4 regions of the Anaerostipes rhamnosivorans genome follow, and region 4 is predicted to be linked to each of the others. Evidence: riboswitches for the same ligand, from Rfam matches in the RefSeq annotation. Region 4 holds a riboswitch; each other region holds the start of a gene.
What was found. A riboswitch is a leader RNA that binds a small molecule or an ion and turns the genes downstream of it on or off. The one in region 4 is predicted to bind cyclic di-GMP.
Positions count from the first base shown of each region.

Region 1: it holds a riboswitch for cyclic di-GMP, as region 4 does, so the genes downstream of both, AR1Y2_RS00545 (MSCRAMM family protein) here and AR1Y2_RS15900 (autotransporter outer membrane beta-barrel domain-containing protein) in region 4, are expected to answer to the same signal.
Region 2: it holds a riboswitch for cyclic di-GMP, as region 4 does, so the genes downstream of both, AR1Y2_RS00550 (SpaA isopeptide-forming pilin-related protein) here and AR1Y2_RS15900 (autotransporter outer membrane beta-barrel domain-containing protein) in region 4, are expected to answer to the same signal.
Region 3: it holds a riboswitch for cyclic di-GMP, as region 4 does, so the genes downstream of both, AR1Y2_RS03085 (Ig-like domain-containing protein) here and AR1Y2_RS15900 (autotransporter outer membrane beta-barrel domain-containing protein) in region 4, are expected to answer to the same signal.

Region 1 is NZ_CP040058.1:102,920-107,134, reverse strand. It holds gene AR1Y2_RS00545 (MSCRAMM family protein) at 1-1,564, opposite strand, end outside; cyclic di-GMP riboswitch class I at 1,646-1,738, opposite strand; gene AR1Y2_RS00540 (nucleoside recognition protein) at 1,787-2,368, opposite strand; gene AR1Y2_RS00535 (AbrB/MazE/SpoVT family DNA-binding domain-containing protein) at 2,510-2,773, shown strand; gene rsmI (16S rRNA (cytidine(1402)-2'-O)-methyltransferase) at 2,827-3,678, opposite strand; gene AR1Y2_RS00525 (tRNA1(Val) (adenine(37)-N6)-methyltransferase) at 3,679-4,215, opposite strand, start outside.
Region 2 is NZ_CP040058.1:107,624-111,838, reverse strand. It holds gene AR1Y2_RS00550 (SpaA isopeptide-forming pilin-related protein) at 1-1,530, opposite strand, end outside; cyclic di-GMP riboswitch class I at 1,612-1,695, opposite strand; gene AR1Y2_RS00545 (MSCRAMM family protein) at 2,168-4,215, opposite strand, start outside.
Region 3 is NZ_CP040058.1:619,121-623,335, reverse strand. It holds gene AR1Y2_RS03085 (Ig-like domain-containing protein) at 1-2,175, opposite strand, end outside; cyclic di-GMP riboswitch class I at 2,269-2,354, opposite strand; gene AR1Y2_RS03080 (DMT family transporter) at 2,470-3,366, opposite strand; gene AR1Y2_RS03075 (P-II family nitrogen regulator) at 3,584-3,922, shown strand; gene AR1Y2_RS03070 (ammonium transporter) at 4,058-4,215, shown strand, end outside.
Region 4 is NZ_CP040058.1:3,227,422-3,231,636, forward strand. It holds gene AR1Y2_RS15885 (energy-coupling factor transporter transmembrane component T family protein) at 1-570, opposite strand, end outside; gene AR1Y2_RS15890 (energy-coupling factor transporter ATPase) at 563-1,426, opposite strand; gene AR1Y2_RS15895 (energy-coupling factor transporter ATPase) at 1,411-2,262, opposite strand; cyclic di-GMP riboswitch class I at 2,388-2,472, shown strand; gene AR1Y2_RS15900 (autotransporter outer membrane beta-barrel domain-containing protein) at 2,677-4,215, shown strand, end outside.

The DNA.
Region 1 (4,215 bases), 460 kb from region 4:
GCCAGATCTTGTAGTTAACAAAGACATCTTTGCCGCTGGCATCGGGATCCAGAGCTATCTTAAATTCTCTTGTTGATTCATTATAAGTATATTCATTCACCTCAAGTGTCTGGCCAGATGCTTTGGTAAGCTTCAATGCTGTGTCTTTGCCATACTGCACGATGAGCTCTCCATCCTTTTCCATTAGGACTGTTCCTTCCGGAAGCTTATCTGTAAGAGTTACAGGGAGCTTCTTGCCCGCTGCATCATAATTGCCTTTTAATTGAAATCCAAGATAGGGTTTCTTTTCTGTTTCATCATATCCTACATTGTTGGATGCACTTTTATTTTTCCAGAACGCATATCTTACAGCCTTCACAGAAGCATTGGCTGAAGCCTCACCTTTTCCATCCTTCGTTTTTATGGTAACAGTGTTAGCAACACCTCCGGATAAATCAGCAGCGCCGCCGCTATTATAATGAATGTCGAAAAACTCATCTGTTAATTTTGTCTTATAGGTAAGAGTGTGCTTTCCGTCACTGACCTTTCCAAATGTATACTTCCATCCATTGTCTGAGACCTCAGGATCTGCTGCCTGGACTCCGTCAAGCTTCATGGAACCTTTTACATAGGACTGATACTTTGCGGTTCCTGTCTGGGCATTTTTATAAAATACGTCGGTAAGTGTGTAGCCCTCCAGGTTCTTATCGGATGCATCCGGTTTTGCCGTGATTGTCCATGTGACAGTCTGGTCCTCTCTGTTTAAGGAGCCTGACTTTGCCACTTCCGGGCTTTTCTTCGTTACTTCCGGTTTATAGTCAGTCTCAAATTCTTCTCCGTATCCCTCAAGCTGTCCCAGATCAAAAATAATGGTCTCGTCTTTTAATTTATCTGCATCAACGCTGCAGTTAATCTCCATGAATCCTTCAATATTAGACTCTGTCAATGTCTTTGGGAATGTGACCATGATAGTAGAGTCACGGTTGACTTTCCAGTTGGGAACGTCTTCTACATTACCCGCCTGCTGTTTATTCAGCTTCTGCGCAACGCCGCCTAAACCATCAAGGTGAAAAACGTTTGGCATCTTCAGGATAAAAGTGGATCCTCCCTGGATTGTTATATCATTGGGGATCTTAAACTCATACCTGATGATCACATTGCTGTCCTTTGTGACAGGATGTGACTGCGAAAACTCTTTTCCTTCATGGTCGGTAAATGCAAATTTAGTTAAATATTTGGTAAAATCGCCGTTTGTCACTGCAGGCTCTGAAGCCTTTTTTACAGACTTTGCGGCTGTTTTTTTCTGAACTGCTGTTACAGATGCAGTGCTCTGCTCCGTGGTGGATTTGGCAGTGCTCTCTGTATTGGCCTTTGGCTCTGCTGTTGTGGCAGACTCCGTGGCTGTTGTAGATACTTCTTCTGTCGCAGAAGAAGCTTCAGATGTAGAAGTGTTTTGATCTGCTGTACTCGCTGTTCCTGTCTCCTGTGCATATACACTGCTAAAAGCGCCGTTTCCTGCAATAAAAGATACAGTCAGCACAAATGTTGCAAGGATCGCAAGACCTTTCCTTACTTTTTTATTCATTTTTATACCCCCATTAATTATATGAAATAAAAAAGACCGAAAATCCTATGGATTCTCAATCTACACATAAATAATAATTTATGAGGCAGCTGGCTGGCACGACTGTACTCCCTATACAATATAGCCCCTATAGCTTTGCGTCACTGCCTTTCGGCAGCTTTGCCTATTTATTTGGTTACTCCCTTTACCCTATTCTCATCATATACAAATTGACGCTATAAATCAAGTGCTTTTTTGAAATTTCTCCATGATCTTTGCAAAAAAGATTCCCACAATGGTTGAACAGAAGGTCGCGATTATAGCGGGGGCAACAATCGCAGTTGGATTTACGCTGCCGTACTGACTTCGGAATACAATGATGTTGACAGGGATCAGCTGCAGGGAGGAGATATTCAAAATTAAAAACATGCACATTTCTCTGGTTGCAGTTCCCTTATGAGGGTTGATTCTATCCAGAGCCTTCATCGCTTTGATTCCTGAAGGCGTGGCTGCCCAGCCCAGTCCCAGAAGATTGGCCACGATATTCGTGCTGATGTATTCTTTCGCTTCCTTATCCCTTAATCTCGGAAACAGCAGCCTTAAAAACGGCGCGATCAGCCTCTCAAGCTTTTTCACCAGCCCGAGAGAAACCGCAACATTCATAATGCCGGACCATACCCCTACAACACCGAACATAAGAATACAGAGTTGTACAGCCTCCTTGGAGGAATCCAGAATCGTGTCTGAAACTGCATTCAGATTGCCGTTAATACTTCCTATTAAGATACCTGCTAAAATTAAGACACTCCATATATAATTGATCAAAGGAAAACTCCTTTTTCTTTCATACTTTATCCTATTCCCTGTGTTAAGGTAATATGCTTCAAAGCCCGGATTTGACAAGCTTTCTGAGGTATGATATTGTTAGGTATAGTAGTTTACTAATTTGCAAGGAGGGAAGCGAATATGAAGAGTACAGGTATTGTAAGAAAGCTTGATGAGCTAGGACGTATTACTTTACCAATTGAGTTAAGACGTAATCTGGATGTGAATGAGAGGGATCCCCTTGAGATCTTCGTTGACGAAGATACCATCATATTGAAAAAGTACAATCCAGCGGACATCTTTACTGGCGAAATGGATGATCTCGTTGAGTACAAAGGCAAAAAAGTTTCAAAAAGTTCTATCATTGAATTAGCCAAGCTTGCTGGTTTAAATGTTGCAGAATAAAATGAAAGATGATATTTAGGAGACATATGAACGTTCATATGTCTCTTTTTAAATTACTGCTCTTTATATTTCAGCAATTCTTGGTACACGTCCCTCTTTCCAACTCCCCGGTCCTTGGCTACCAGCTTCATAGCCTCTTTCTGCGTGTAGCCTCTTTTCATATAGGTTTCCATGTGTTCCATCAAGTCCAATTCCTGATACTGTTCCTGACTTTCTTTCACAATCTCCTGAAAGGTCCTCCCCTGGATCACCAGAACACATTCTCCCTTTACCGGATGCTCACTATAATACGCAATCACTTCTTCTATATTTGAAACAAACGCTGTCTCATGCTTCTTTGTCAGTTCCCGACAGACTGTCATCTTTCTGTTGCCCAATGCGTCATACAGCTCCTCCAGAGTTTTCATCATACGGTGGGGAGCCTCATACAGGATTATGGTTCTTGTTTCATCCTTCAGCTGGCTTAAAACCATAGCCCGTTCCTTTTTATCTGCAGGCAGGAATGCCTCAAAGCAAAACCGTCTGGTAGGCTGTCCTGAAATGATCAGGGCATTGATCAGAGCGCATGCCCCGGGAAGGGCTGTCACTGGAATCCCATTTTCATGACACTGCTTCACCAATTCCTCCCCCGGATCAGAAATCCCCGGAGTCCCTGCATCCGTGATCAACGCGATGTCTTTTCCCTCACTTAAAAGTTTCACAAGGTAACGTGCCTTCTCCACCCGGTTATATTCGTGATAGCTGGTCATTTTAGTCTTAATCTCAAAATGATTCAAAAGCTTGATACTGTGTCTGGTATCTTCTGCGGCAATCAGGTCTGCGTTTTTTAAAGTTTCCAATACCCGGAATGTTATATCTTCCAGGTTACCGATCGGTGTCGCACATAGATATAATGTTCCTGCCATTTAAACCTCCCCTGGCTTCCATCCATAGATCTCGTAAATTTCTTTTGTATACTGGCCCTGTTTTTCATAGATGATCAAAGGCGGTTCCACCTTCATTCTGGATCTTCCGCCTTTCACTGCCTCCAGAAGAAAAATATTAGACTCCTTATCCCTATAGGGATAGACAAAACGGATCCTCTTTGGTTCCAAGCCGTCTTCTCTCAGGCAGTGAAGTATCTCTGCCAGCCGGTAGCTCCGGTGAACTAAAAACAAACTTCCGCTGTGCTTTAAAAGGACCCTGGCAGCCTTTGACACATCCTCAAACTTGCACAGGATCTCGTGTCTGGCTATGGCTTTTGCCCCATTAGGATTCTTGAGTCCATGATCGTCAACCATGTAAGGCGGATTGGATGTGACCACATCAAAACTGTCATGTGAAAAAATCGTAGAAGCCTTGGTAATGTCGCCTTCTACGATCTCAATCTTTTCTTCCAGGCCGTTTGCTGCAGCACTTCTCTCTGCCATCCTGGCCATCTCACTCTGGATCTCCAGCCCTGT
Region 2 (4,215 bases), 470 kb from region 4:
TTTAGGATCCAGCTTTATTTTCAGGATGTTTGTCTTCTCATCGTAAGTATACTGGTTGATTCCAGGCTCGGAGCCAGAGACCTTTTTGAGGATAATATCCTTATCCCCGTAGTTAACTCTCAGCGTATTCTGTTCTTCATTCAAGTAAGTGCCGGAAGGAAGCTGATCGGAGATCAACACCGGTTCTACAATCCTTCCTCCATTATCATATATCGCTGACAGCTTATACCCAAGCCAGGTTCTGTCCGTTGCCTCATCATATCCCCTTGCACCATTCTCATCTTTTGTCTTAATAAACTGATACTGTGTCGCACGGACAGAAGCTGTGGAACTTGCTTCGCCTTTCTGGTCCGCTGTTTCTATTTTAACAGTATTCGTTATATTATTATTGATTTGGGCAGATCCATTTTGATTGTATTTCATGTCCTCGAAATACTTGTCCGGGATCTTTGTTTTATATGTGACTATATGATCCCCATCTGAAACATCTCCAAATGTATATTCCCACCCCTTTTCCGTCAGTGTGGGATCTGCAGCCGGAGTCCCATCCAGCGTCATGGAGCCGCTGACAAATTCCTGCTCTTCTGGATTCTTAAATGTATCGGTAAGCTTGTATCCCTTCAGATTTTTATCACCTGCGTCCGGAGTCACCGTAACACTCCAGGTGATGGTCTGGTCATCCCGGTTCAGGGTTCCTGACTTTTTCACCTTAGGGCTTTTCTTTGTTACCTCTGGTTCCACATCGGTCTTATATTCTTTCCCATAGCCTTCCAGCTGTCCCAGGTCAAAGATGATCACTTGGTCAACCAGTTTTTCCGCATCCACACTGCACTGGATCTGTATATATCCTTCCACGTTGGATTCTGTCAGCGTCTTCGGAAATGCTACCGTAATCGTATTGTCACTGTGAATGGTCCAGTTCGGGACCTCATCTACCGCTGCCTGCTGGCTCTCATTGAGCTTTCTCGCCGTACCGGTAAGGTTTTCTAAATGAAAAACACTCGGAAGCTTCAGCTTATATGTAGAGCCTCCCTCAATATTTACATTGTTCGGAATCTTAAACTCATAGCGGATCAGAACGCTGCTGTCCTTTGTCACTGGATGAGTGTCAGAAAATGACTCTCCTGTTTTCTGGTCCTTAAACTCAAATTTTGTAAGGAACTTTGTAAAATCTCCGTTTATTATAACAGCGCTTTTGGAAGCTTTACTCTTGTTAACAGCAGTCCTTTTCTTCGTCTCTGCAGTTGAAGCTGTTGCCGCCTTTTGGACTTTTGTGTCAGCCTGTGTTGTGGCCTGAACTTCTGTCGTCTTTTCTGTGGCCGCCGTTGTGGTTTTCTCTGCTTCGGTGACCTGCGTTGTTGACTCTGTACCCTCTGTTGTCATCTGTTCCGTGGTTCCTGTGTTCTGAGCCATCTCTTCTTCCTGCGCTGACAACCCCTTCAGGTGATTGCTTCCCAGGATTGCCGCAACCGTGAACACTGCCACAAAGATCAGTGCCGCTTTTCTTCTTACTTTTCTCTTCTTAAACATAATAGATCCCCCATTTCTCATGATTAACAAAAAAGACTGAAAACCCAATGGATTTTCAATCTACACATAAATAATCATTTATGAGGCAGCTGGCTGCCACGGCTTTACCGCCAAGGCCCTTTAGCTTTGCGTCACTGCTTTTCAGCAGGTTTGCCTATTTACTTGCTACTTTAAGCATATTATGTTTACCAAAATAAGTCAAGTAATTTCCTTACGCATATATGTGCATCACGCCTGCGGAACTATCTTATGGAACAAAAAGGGATGCATTTTCACCAGTTCTCCGGCTTGCTGTCTCAGGGACGTAAGATTTTCTAACTTTCAGCAAAGCCTCTCCGGCGGCCCGTTCGGAACTCGCTGACGCTCAGACAGCCTCACTGCGCAATGCGCACCGCCTACGAGTCTTTACTTCAAGAAGAAAAACTAACGTCCCTTCGAATGCAAGGCCTCCGAACTGGTGAAAATGGACGTAATGTCTGCTGGAGATGGCTGTTGCAAGACAAAAGGCGCCACCTACGATAGTTATTTACCACTATTGGAGGAGCGCATTTCAAAAGCGCGACGGAAATAGTGGTAAATAACTCATACTTATGAAACTGTCCGCCTCAGTAAGTATCCCTTTTCCTGTTAAGTTTTATTATCTGCGTCTTCTCCTTACAAGGATCCATACCGCACCTGCCGCGCCTGCCGCAGCTAAAATGAATAAAGCTGTATAACTTCTGTCTCCAGTTCTGGAAACCTCAGACTCTGTTACAGTGGTCACTGATTCACTGGAAGTCTTAGAGGTCTTATTCTCTTCCTTGTAATAGGAATCTTCTGGTTCTTCATAAGTTGTTGTGGTTGTCGTTGTCTCAGTTGATGATGTCTCTTCCTCGTTGTCTCCATAGTATGGATCTTCCGGTGACGGTTCGTCGTACATCTCGATCTGTTGGAGCTCTCCTCCGGCTTCGACTGTAAACTCTACATCCTCGGCAAGCTCATATCCAAATGGAGCCTCTGTTTCCCGCAGAAAATACGTTTCCCCAGGGATTAGTTTCCCTGTAACCTGATGAGCCTCTTCTGTGGAAGTCCATTCTTCAACGGTCTGCTCTGATCCATCTTCCTGAACCTTGATGATCTGAAGCTTTGCTCCTGAGAGAGCCTTCTTTGTCTGTGCATCTAATTTGAGCACAGCAACCTTTGTCGGGAGATTCTCAGCCTCAACAGTCACCGGAGTCTCCACGGCCTGGTCATTGATCTCAAAAGTATATTTTGTGTCTGCGTCCAGGTTATATCCTTCCGGTGCTTTTGTCTCCTGAAAATAATAACTGCCGAACCTTAAATAATCAAACTGGATCATTCCCTGGGCATCAGTCCTGAGTCCTTGTGCTACCAGTTCACCGTTTTCCTTGTAAATGCTGAACTCCGCCCCTTCCAGTGACTCGGAAGCATTCTCACTGCTAACCTTCTTAAGCAGTACAGAGCCTCTTTTTGCATCGTTGGTTACTGTAAAATCAAAATTTAATGTTCCGTTTTCATCTGTAGTAAACTTGTAATCCTTGCCGTCAAACTGCACAAGGACCTGACCTGAGTCTTTTTCTCCGATGGTCAGCTCATATTCTTTTTGGTCCAGAACATAACCGTCTAACGCTTTTGTTTCTTTCAGATAATAGGTGTTTCCATATTTCAGTCCTGCATCAAAGGCAATCCTGCCCTTTGCGTCTGTGGTCAGAGGAGTTCCCACTTTATCTCTGTTATGATCGTAAAGCTGGAATTCAACCTCTTCCAAAGGAGCCTGATTTTCAGAATCCGTTTTATTGAGGATGAAACGGATATTGTCTCCTGTGAGCCCGCTGTTCATGCCCTGTAAGATCAATGGCACACTGCCGCTGGTAGCTTTTGTCTCTTTGGCACTGGCATCAAATGTGACTGTATTCTTTACATTCTTTGTAGCTGTTGTCACATCTGTGATGAAAACCATCTTATATTGATGGGCCAGATCGACGCCTTCCGGAAGTGTAAACACAATCTTTCCTGATGTTTCATCATAATCTTCAGCTACATCGGCGACTTTTTTATTTCCATCTGTCACATCATAGAGTTTTACAGATCCTTCTCTGTAGACCAACCCCGGCTGGAGTGTGTCTGTCAACTCCGCTTTCTGTTTTGTCAGGACCGCATTATTTTTGTTGATATTGACCGTCCACTCTACAAAGTTTCCTTTTTTATATGATGTTGTCTTTTCTACATTCGGAGTATAACTTACATTTACTTCTGCTTTTGCTGTTAATTCTGATTTAAACTCATCTGCGGATACGCTGACTTCATTTACCGCCTTTACAGATTCCGGTTTTGTCTCTTCTTTTGTCTCATCCGTCTCCGTGCTCAGTGTCAGATCATTCTGGTCCGTAGGCAGCATCAATTCTGGAAAATGAATGATGAGATTGTTTCCGCTCACTTCATAGTACGGCTGTCCCGTGCTTTTCTCTGTCCCAAGAACTGTACTTCCGTACTTGAGGCTTCCTTCCACCAGCTTGTGGCCTTCAGGAAGTTTTTCTGTGACCGTCATGTTATGGATATAAAGACCTTTTGATCTGAGCCAAATGGTCCAGTCAAACTGATCCTTACTGCTGTTATAGCTTCCTTTTTTTGTTACAAATGTCTGGATGTTGACTGTTCCAGTTCCTATAATATCCTGTTTGTTTC
Region 3 (4,215 bases), 980 kb from region 4:
CTGATAGGTTCCTTTTCCGTTGAAATACTGTGAACAGTCATAGGTTTCTGTCTTGATGTTCTTGACCGTAGTAAGATATTGTCCTTCTTCAAAAAGTTCAATTATATAGGAATCCGCATTGGGCACCTTATCCCATTGAAGTTTACCGTTTCCCTGTTCATCCCATCTGACATTTACGGGTGCTTCAAGCTGAGGGACCTTCTTTAAAATCCCTGTATATTTACTGCCGTCTTTCTCAACTTTCATTAAGTGACCGTCTGTATCTATAAGTACAATTCTTGTGATAGTGTCGTCTGACAGAGTATCCGCCGTTAGATAAACTCCTTCCTCGATCGTTCCGTTTTCTGGAAGAATCGTGAGTGAAATCTGCGTACTGAAAATTTCCGCAGTGATCTTTTTTCCGCTGGTCATGACCAGGTTTGCGTCACCCCCATCGGTGTCCATATTCGACACCTGGATATCTCCATTTACTTTTGCTGCATCATCCAAACTGTAGATGTAAAGATCTTCTGTCCCCTCGATACCTCCATGAATAACGATCTCCTCATTTTGCTGGGAATCCGGAGCTAAATCCAGCATCTGCCATCCCAGCACCTTTCCCTGGATATCCCCGTTATGAAGAATCAGGATTCCCTCTTTATTTTCGTCCTTAATAGTTCCATAGCTTCCGCTTAAAATATCCATCTGCTGAGTATCCTGGGAATCTGGTACACTCTCATATCTGATATCCGGCGGAGTTCCCTCCATAGTAAGATTGTTCTCAAATGAAACACCGACTCCTTTTATGATGACGCCGTCGCGTCCGCTACAGGCACTAAAATCCAGTTTAAGGTCGTGGATCTGAGTAAAATCTTTAATGGTCAGCGGCTGCGTAAATGTTAATTTGGCAGGTGCACTCTTGTTTCCTGAAACTTCAATCGAATGTCCCGGTAAAGAAAGAACCAAAGCTTTATCTACCTGTGTATCGCCTACAATTTTAAAAACTATATTTTCTCTTCCTGTGGAAGCCGCCTGCAATGCTTTTGATAAAGATGCAAATGCCTGATCTTCAGACTGTCCTGTATTGCTGTCATCACCATCCTTCCCATTAATGTAATAGATGCTTTTCGATGATTTCTTTTCTACCCGCCATATTTTATTCGTGCCAGTCACCGTTGTGCGGATTTCCCAAGGCAGCTGACTGTTGTTCAATTCCAGAATTCCGGCAGACCCAGGCACATCCGATATAATCTGTCTGCCTAAGGAAGCCAGTACCTGGGCATATCCACTGATCCTGCCTTTTACATGCAAATCTGCATCTATATTCAAAACAGCAGATCCGTTCAAATCCATATCACCAGTTAAAGTGGTCCCATTTTCTGTAGTCAGTGTGAGTGTTGAACTCAGCGAAACATTCTTCACATTGATCAAAGTATAGACACTGACCGGATAGGTAATATTCAGCTGATCCACATTTTGGATAGATCCCAGCAGCTTTTGTCTTGAATACAGATTCAGTACCAAAGCAGTATCCAGCTGATCCGTGTCCGCATTGGAGCGAATCGTGATCTCGGATCCATCTGCCACCTTGGCTCTGCCTTTTCCATACCCATAGATCCCGGCAAAGTTACCGCCCGCCACGTCAATGACTGCCCGTCTCCCGGAGATCTCTGATCCGTCTGGGCTTCCGGCATAGATGTAAGCTTTTTGATTGACATTTTGGTTAGTAAAACACTGGACAGAATCTGTCATCGTCAGAGAGTATCCGTTGGCATAAAAGCAACGCCCATCTGCTTCTGTAGATGGTGTTTCCAGCCGGATGCTGTCAAACTTTAAATCATTTCCCTGTGCGAGACCATACCGCAGTGACATAAACACCGATGAAGTTTCTCCCTTGACCGTGAGCATTTTGTCCTCCGGTGTAGTCAGCTTCCCCTGATGCACATAGTTGTCGACAATGACAATGGTTCCTCCATCATTCACCAAATCAAATGCTTTGTTTATATCCTTCAATGGTCTTTCTTTCGTACTGCCGTCTCCCGATGTGGGAAAATTCATAGAGCTGGTCAGATACACTGTATCCAGACCTCCCTGTTTTTTCACACTTCCCATGACCGTATTAGGTGTGATCACCCAGGAAAACACCATTGACAAAGTCAGTATATATACAGCGAAACGCTTCCATATCTTTTTCATTCCAATTCCCTCCAAAACAAAGTGGGCAAGCCCACACATCATTCCTATAGAATAAAAAATGCACTGCCTTCTCCCCTGAACGCAATGCATACAAACTGCAGCTGGCTGTCATAATCCCTAAAATCTTAGACCCTTTAGCTTTGCGTCACAGGCTTTCGCCTGCTTTGCCCAATATTCAAATCTATCTTTACCTCATCAGTATAGTTTATTTCCTACAGAAATACAATGAAAAGGCTTTAAGAATCCTGTATTCTTTTACCTTTTTTTATCCTGATAATATATTTTCTCCAGCTCTCACTGCCTGTTTACCACAACGATACCTCCACACACAAGGAGGATGGACGCCATGTTGACAACAGTAAAAACATTTTCCCTTAAGAGCAGGCCGGATAACAGTGTTCCGAACACTGGAATCAGGAGATTATAGATGGAAATGGAGCTGACCTGATAGTGGGACAAAAGCCATGTCCAGACGCTGAATGCCACTGCTGAGAGAACCGCCATGTAAAGCAGCAAAAGCAGACCCGCACTGGAGAAGGTCAGCGTTCCGTTCCCTGTGTAACCCAGGACGAGAAGCAGGCCGCCTCCGAGTAAAAGCTGATAGCCCGCGATCAGCATGACATTCATGGACTGGGCCAGCTTTTTACTGTAGATAGACGCAAGACTCTGTGAAAGGGCCGCCATGACGATAAATCCCTCTCCGTTCCAGGCAAAGCCTCCAAGGCTCCCGCCCTGCAGATTGATCAGCACGATTCCCGACAGTCCCACCGCACAGCCCAGGATCTTCTTCACTGACAGCTTGTCGTTTTTGAAAAACAGCGGCGCTAAAAGGACAGGGAAAAAGGCTGTAAACGAATTGATGATGGACCCCTTGGCCCCTGTGGTGTGGGCCAGGCCAACATAAAAAAAGTAATACTGGATGGTTGTCTGGAGAATCCCCAGGGCCAGCAGCTTTTTAAATGTACCTTTTTTTGGCAGAGGTTTTCTCCTGCTCTGGGCCCCCAAAACAGCCAGCACCATGATTCCCGCAGCTGCGAACCTGATACCCGCAAACAGCAGTTTGCTGCCAATATCACTGCCTTTGATACCAAAGATGTCATACCCTAATTTTACGCTGGGGAAAGCACTTCCCCATAAAAACGTGGCAAGCACCGCAAGGCCTGCCATAACCGCCTTATTATCTTTTTTCATCGTTTCCTCCGCTCTTTTTGTTTTCTCCCATTCTATCATGTTTTCACTGGCAAATAAGAACCATTTTGATTTGTATTTATTTTTATACATTTTAACTTTTTATTGACAATCAGGGTTCAAGGCGTATAATGGGAACCAATCAAGAACAAAGGCGTTCCGATCACACGATTGGAATGCCTTTTTTGATGTCAATGGAAAAAAGGAGGATTATATTATGATGAAAAAAGTTGTTGTGGTCATCAAACCTGAAAAGCTCACGGATGTAAAACACATCCTGGAAGCGCACAAGGTTTCCGGACTTATGATCTCCAATATCATGGGGTATGGAAATCAGAAAGGATTTACCCAAAAATACAGAGGAAATGAATTAAATTCAAATCTTCTTCCTAAGATCAAAGTCGAATCTGTGATGCCGGAGGAGGTTGTGGATGAGGTGACCAAGGATATTGTAAACACTGTCCGCACTGGAGAATTCGGAGACGGTAAAATCTTTATCTCTCCAGTGGAAGAGGCGATCCGGATCCGTACCGGCGAGACCGGTAAAGACGCTTTATAAGCCGAATGCATGAATTATGGAAACAATAAAGTGTAAACAACATTATCAAAGGGGATAATGCAGTCAGGCCATTACAAGTAACCTTGTAACGGCAGGCAGGCATTGTCCCCTTTTTATTTAAAGGAGGATATGTATATGAGCGTTCAGCAGTTATTGAATATCGTATGGACTTGTATCGCGGCTTTCCTTGTCTTCTTCATGCAGGCAGGATTTGCGATGGTAGAGACAGGGTTCACCAGAGCGAAAAACTCAAGCAATATTATTATGAAAAACTTAATGGACTTTGTCCTTGG
Region 4 (4,215 bases):
GTTTTTAAAATCCACTCCTCTGGCAGTCTGCGCCTTCATGATCTTGTCTAACTCCTCCGTGAGAATCGGAATAAACCTCAGGGCAATGGACATCATCATGGCGATTTCGTGCACAGGAACTTTTATAATATTTAAAAACCCCAGAGACTTTTCCAGACCATCTGTCAGCTCGTTGGGTGTGGTGGTGAAGGTCATAAGGGAAGTGCCCAGCACCAGCATCACCAGTCTTGTACCCAGGTAAACAGCTGTCACAACTCCTTCTTTGGTGATCCTGAAAATGCCCAAATGAACGATGGCCTCTCCCGGAATAAAGAAAATATTGATGACCACAGAGAACAGCAGAATTACACCCACTGCCTTCAATCCCCTGACAATAAAGGAGAGCGGAACTGTGGAGATTCCGATCATCACTGCAAGAAACAGTATGGATGCCGCATAGGTCAGCGGAGATTTTGAGAAAAACAGTGTTACAACATATATTAACGTCCCTAAAAGCTTCACCCGCGGATCCAGCCGGTGAAGAATAGAATCTGATCTGTAATATTGTCCTATGGTAATATCTTTAATCATATGTTTGTTCCTTCTTTAATGTTTCTAGGATCGCCGTCTTGGCATCTTCAAGAGTCAGGATCTCTCCCTCAAGAGGGAATCCCTTTTCCTTCAGATCATTGGCCAGATAACGGAAAAACGGAACGGACAGCCCCATCTGCTCCAGTTCCTTCTGGTGGGAGAACACCTCTTCCCTGTCACCGTCAAACTCCAGTCGGCCCCGGTTCATGACGATCATCCGATCCACATAGGATGCGATATCTTCCATGCTGTGAGACACAAGGATGATCGTGATGCCCTGCTCCTGATTCAGACGCTTCAGAAGATTTAACAGATGCACTCTTCCTTCCGGATCCAGACCTGCAGTGGGTTCATCCAGAATGAAGTATTTCGGCTTCATAGCCAGGATACCGGCAATGGCAGCTCTTCTCTTCTGCCCTCCGGAAAGCTCGAAAGGAGACTTCTCAAACAGCTCTTCTGCCACTCCCACATCTCTGAGCGCCTCTTTTGCAGCCTGCAGCGCCTCTTCTTTGGAAGCCCCAAAGTTCATAGGACCGAAACACACGTCCTCCAGTATGGTCGTCTCAAACAGCTGATGCTCCGGGTACTGGAAGCAGAGACCCACCTGGCCGCGGAGGCTTTTGATATCATAGTCCTGGGCATGGATATTCTCCCCCTCAAAATAGACATGTCCCTTTGTAGGTTCCATCAAGCCGTTCAGATGCTGGATCAGGGTAGACTTCCCCGATCCGGTATGGCCGATAATCCCAATAAATTCTCCCTCTCCGATCTCTAGATCCACATCAATCAGGGCAGGCTTTTTTAAATCGGAATTATCTTCATATATATAACTTACTTTTTCTAAACTAATTGACATAACTCTTCCACCAGTTCTTCCCTTGTCGTTATCGTATCAGAAAGCCTGATTCCTTCCTTCTTGAGCTCATAGGCAAGCTCTGAGGCAAACGGCACTTCCAATCCGTATTCCTTGAGCTGCTTCACATGGGCAAAGACTTCCTTCGGTGTTCCGTTCATGACTACCTTTCCCTGATCCATAACAAACACCTTATCAGCCATCAGGACTTCTTCCATATCATGCGTAATCAAAATGATCGTGATCTCTTTCTGCTCATTAAGCTCTCTGGCCAGAGACAGCACATCCCGTCTCCCCTTGGGGTCCAGCATCGCCGTGGGCTCGTCCAGCACAATACACTCCGGCTCCATAGCCATGATGCCGGCAATAGCCACCCGCTGTTTCTGTCCCCCGGATAAATGGTTGGGGCTGGCGCTTTTATAGGCTGTCATCCCAACTCCCTCCAGGGCTCCCGCCACACGTTTCCATATGTCTCTTGTGGGCACCCCGATATTCTCCGGGCCAAAGGCCACATCCTCCTCCACCACAGAACCGACAATCTGGTTATCCGGGTTCTGGAATACAATACCTGCACTTTGGCGGATTCTAAGGATCTGCTTTGGATCTCTCGTATCCATACCTTTCAGATATACGGTACCGGATGTGGGCTGAAGCAGTCCGTTGATGTGCTTCGCCAGGGACGATTTCCCTGATCCATTGTGTCCAAGGATCGCAATGAATTCACCCTTTTCCACTGTCAGATCCACTCCGTCCACAGCGTTGACTGTCTGATTCTCTTCTTCCTTCTCCCCATATGTTATATATTGATGAATTAAATCTCTAATCTGTAATATTGACATTGGTTTCTCCTTTGGCATATGCTCCATTATATCAATAAAATGCACTGGAAACAATAGGTATTCATTGACATTACGGCAGCGAAATCATATACTGGATATATAAACAAGAACCGCGGGGAGCGGCCTTTATAAATGGGCAAAACCGGGGAAATCCGGTGACGCAAAGCCAAGGGCCTAAACCATGTTATGGTATGGCAGCCGGTTGCTCCATTTTACCTACAGGACATCATGATCTATTTGATCTGACAGTTCTATCAATGGATCTTATACTGCACTTTTTATGTGCAGTTTATCTTACGTTGTATATTTTAAAGATAAAATAGACTCCGGCAGTATTCTGCCGGAGTTTTTTTCGTCAGCATGTAGTTTTTGTTTAATTAAAAGATCATAAGGGGCATTTAAGGGGGAATCACTATGAAGAGATGGAAAAGACACACCATTGTGCTGGCGGCTACGCTTTTGGCATTTATTGTGGCAACACTCGGCAATCTAAGTTACGCAGCCGATGAAACAAAGGAGAATAAAGAGGCGGCTCAGGCCTCCGCAGTATCAGAGACACAGAACAAAACCACCGAAGAGGCAGCTTCAAACACACAGCCGCCGACACAAGCTCCAACCACTGACGCAGTGTCTGAGACGGAACAGACCACTGAAGCATCCTCAACAGAACAGCTGGTACCGGAACAAAGCGATCCGTCTTCTGTCACCGCAGCCGGCAGTACATCCACGGGCAGGTCTACGGAGAAAACGAAAAAAACTGTCTCCGATGAGAATTCAGGTATACTGATCGAGGGCTCAAATCTGTATGCTCAGGGGACACCTATTGTAATAAAGAAAGACTCTGACGGCAAAGCATATGTATTTGACTCAAAAGGGCAAACCCGGCTGTCTGAAACTCCGGTGACCTCTGGCTTTTCAATCTATGGCGGCGGAAAGAATAAAACTGTGAAGTCCAATGTCAGCATCGTCATTCAGAATGTTCAGGTATCCTCCGTATATGGCGGTGGTTACTCTGACGGCACCGGTCCTGCGGATGTCACCGGAAATGTTCTCATCACAATAAGCGGTACCGTAAACGCTTCCAAAGTCTACGGGGGAGGTTATGCCATGGCTTCCAAAGGCAGCGCAAGCGCCAATGTATCTGGCTCTGTCACAGTTGATATTCCATCTGTGCCGTCTGGAAACCACGGAAATCTTTACGGAGGCGGATATGCATACACCACAAATTCCTACAGCGCTTCGGCCAACACCGGCTCTGTCAGCTTCAGCGTAACCGGACGAACCTACTCTCTGCGTGGCGGAGGATCTGCCACATCAAAGGACTCAGGTTCTGCAACTGCTGACGTTTCTGGATCGATTTCCTGTACGCTTAAAAACGTTGACATACGTGAAGTCTATGCAGGCGGGTATGCGGACGGTGCCAAGGCCCGCGCAAAGGCAGGTTCCACAACTACGGCCTTCCAGGGCCAGGGTAATGAAGTGATGATTTTCCAGGGTGCCGGCAATGCAAGCAACAGTGCGTGTGCCGACGTTACAGGAAGTGTCAGCGCCGTCATGTCCGGCTGTTCCAATATTTATGGTTATGTGACATCCGGCGGAACCTCATACAGCGGGGGCTCTGCGGATGTATACGGCTCTGTCTCCCTGACCGTGACCGGCTCTGTCTCCCCGGTAGATGAGCAATGGGGCAATCTCGTGGCTGCCGCCTTTAACGGAGGAGGTTCCGCCAACGGTTCCGGCTCCCATGCGGATGTTAAGGGTTCAAGCTCCGTTACCATGAAGGACAGCAGCATTGTGGGAACGATCATTGGAGGAGGCGGGTCAAGTCAGGGTGGGTCCGCCAAAGTCACCCAGACATCAATCTCCCTCTCCAATGTGAAAGGATGTGAGTATAAAGGTACCATGTATTACGGAGATTATATCGCGGGCGGTGAAACCGATGACGCAGACGCT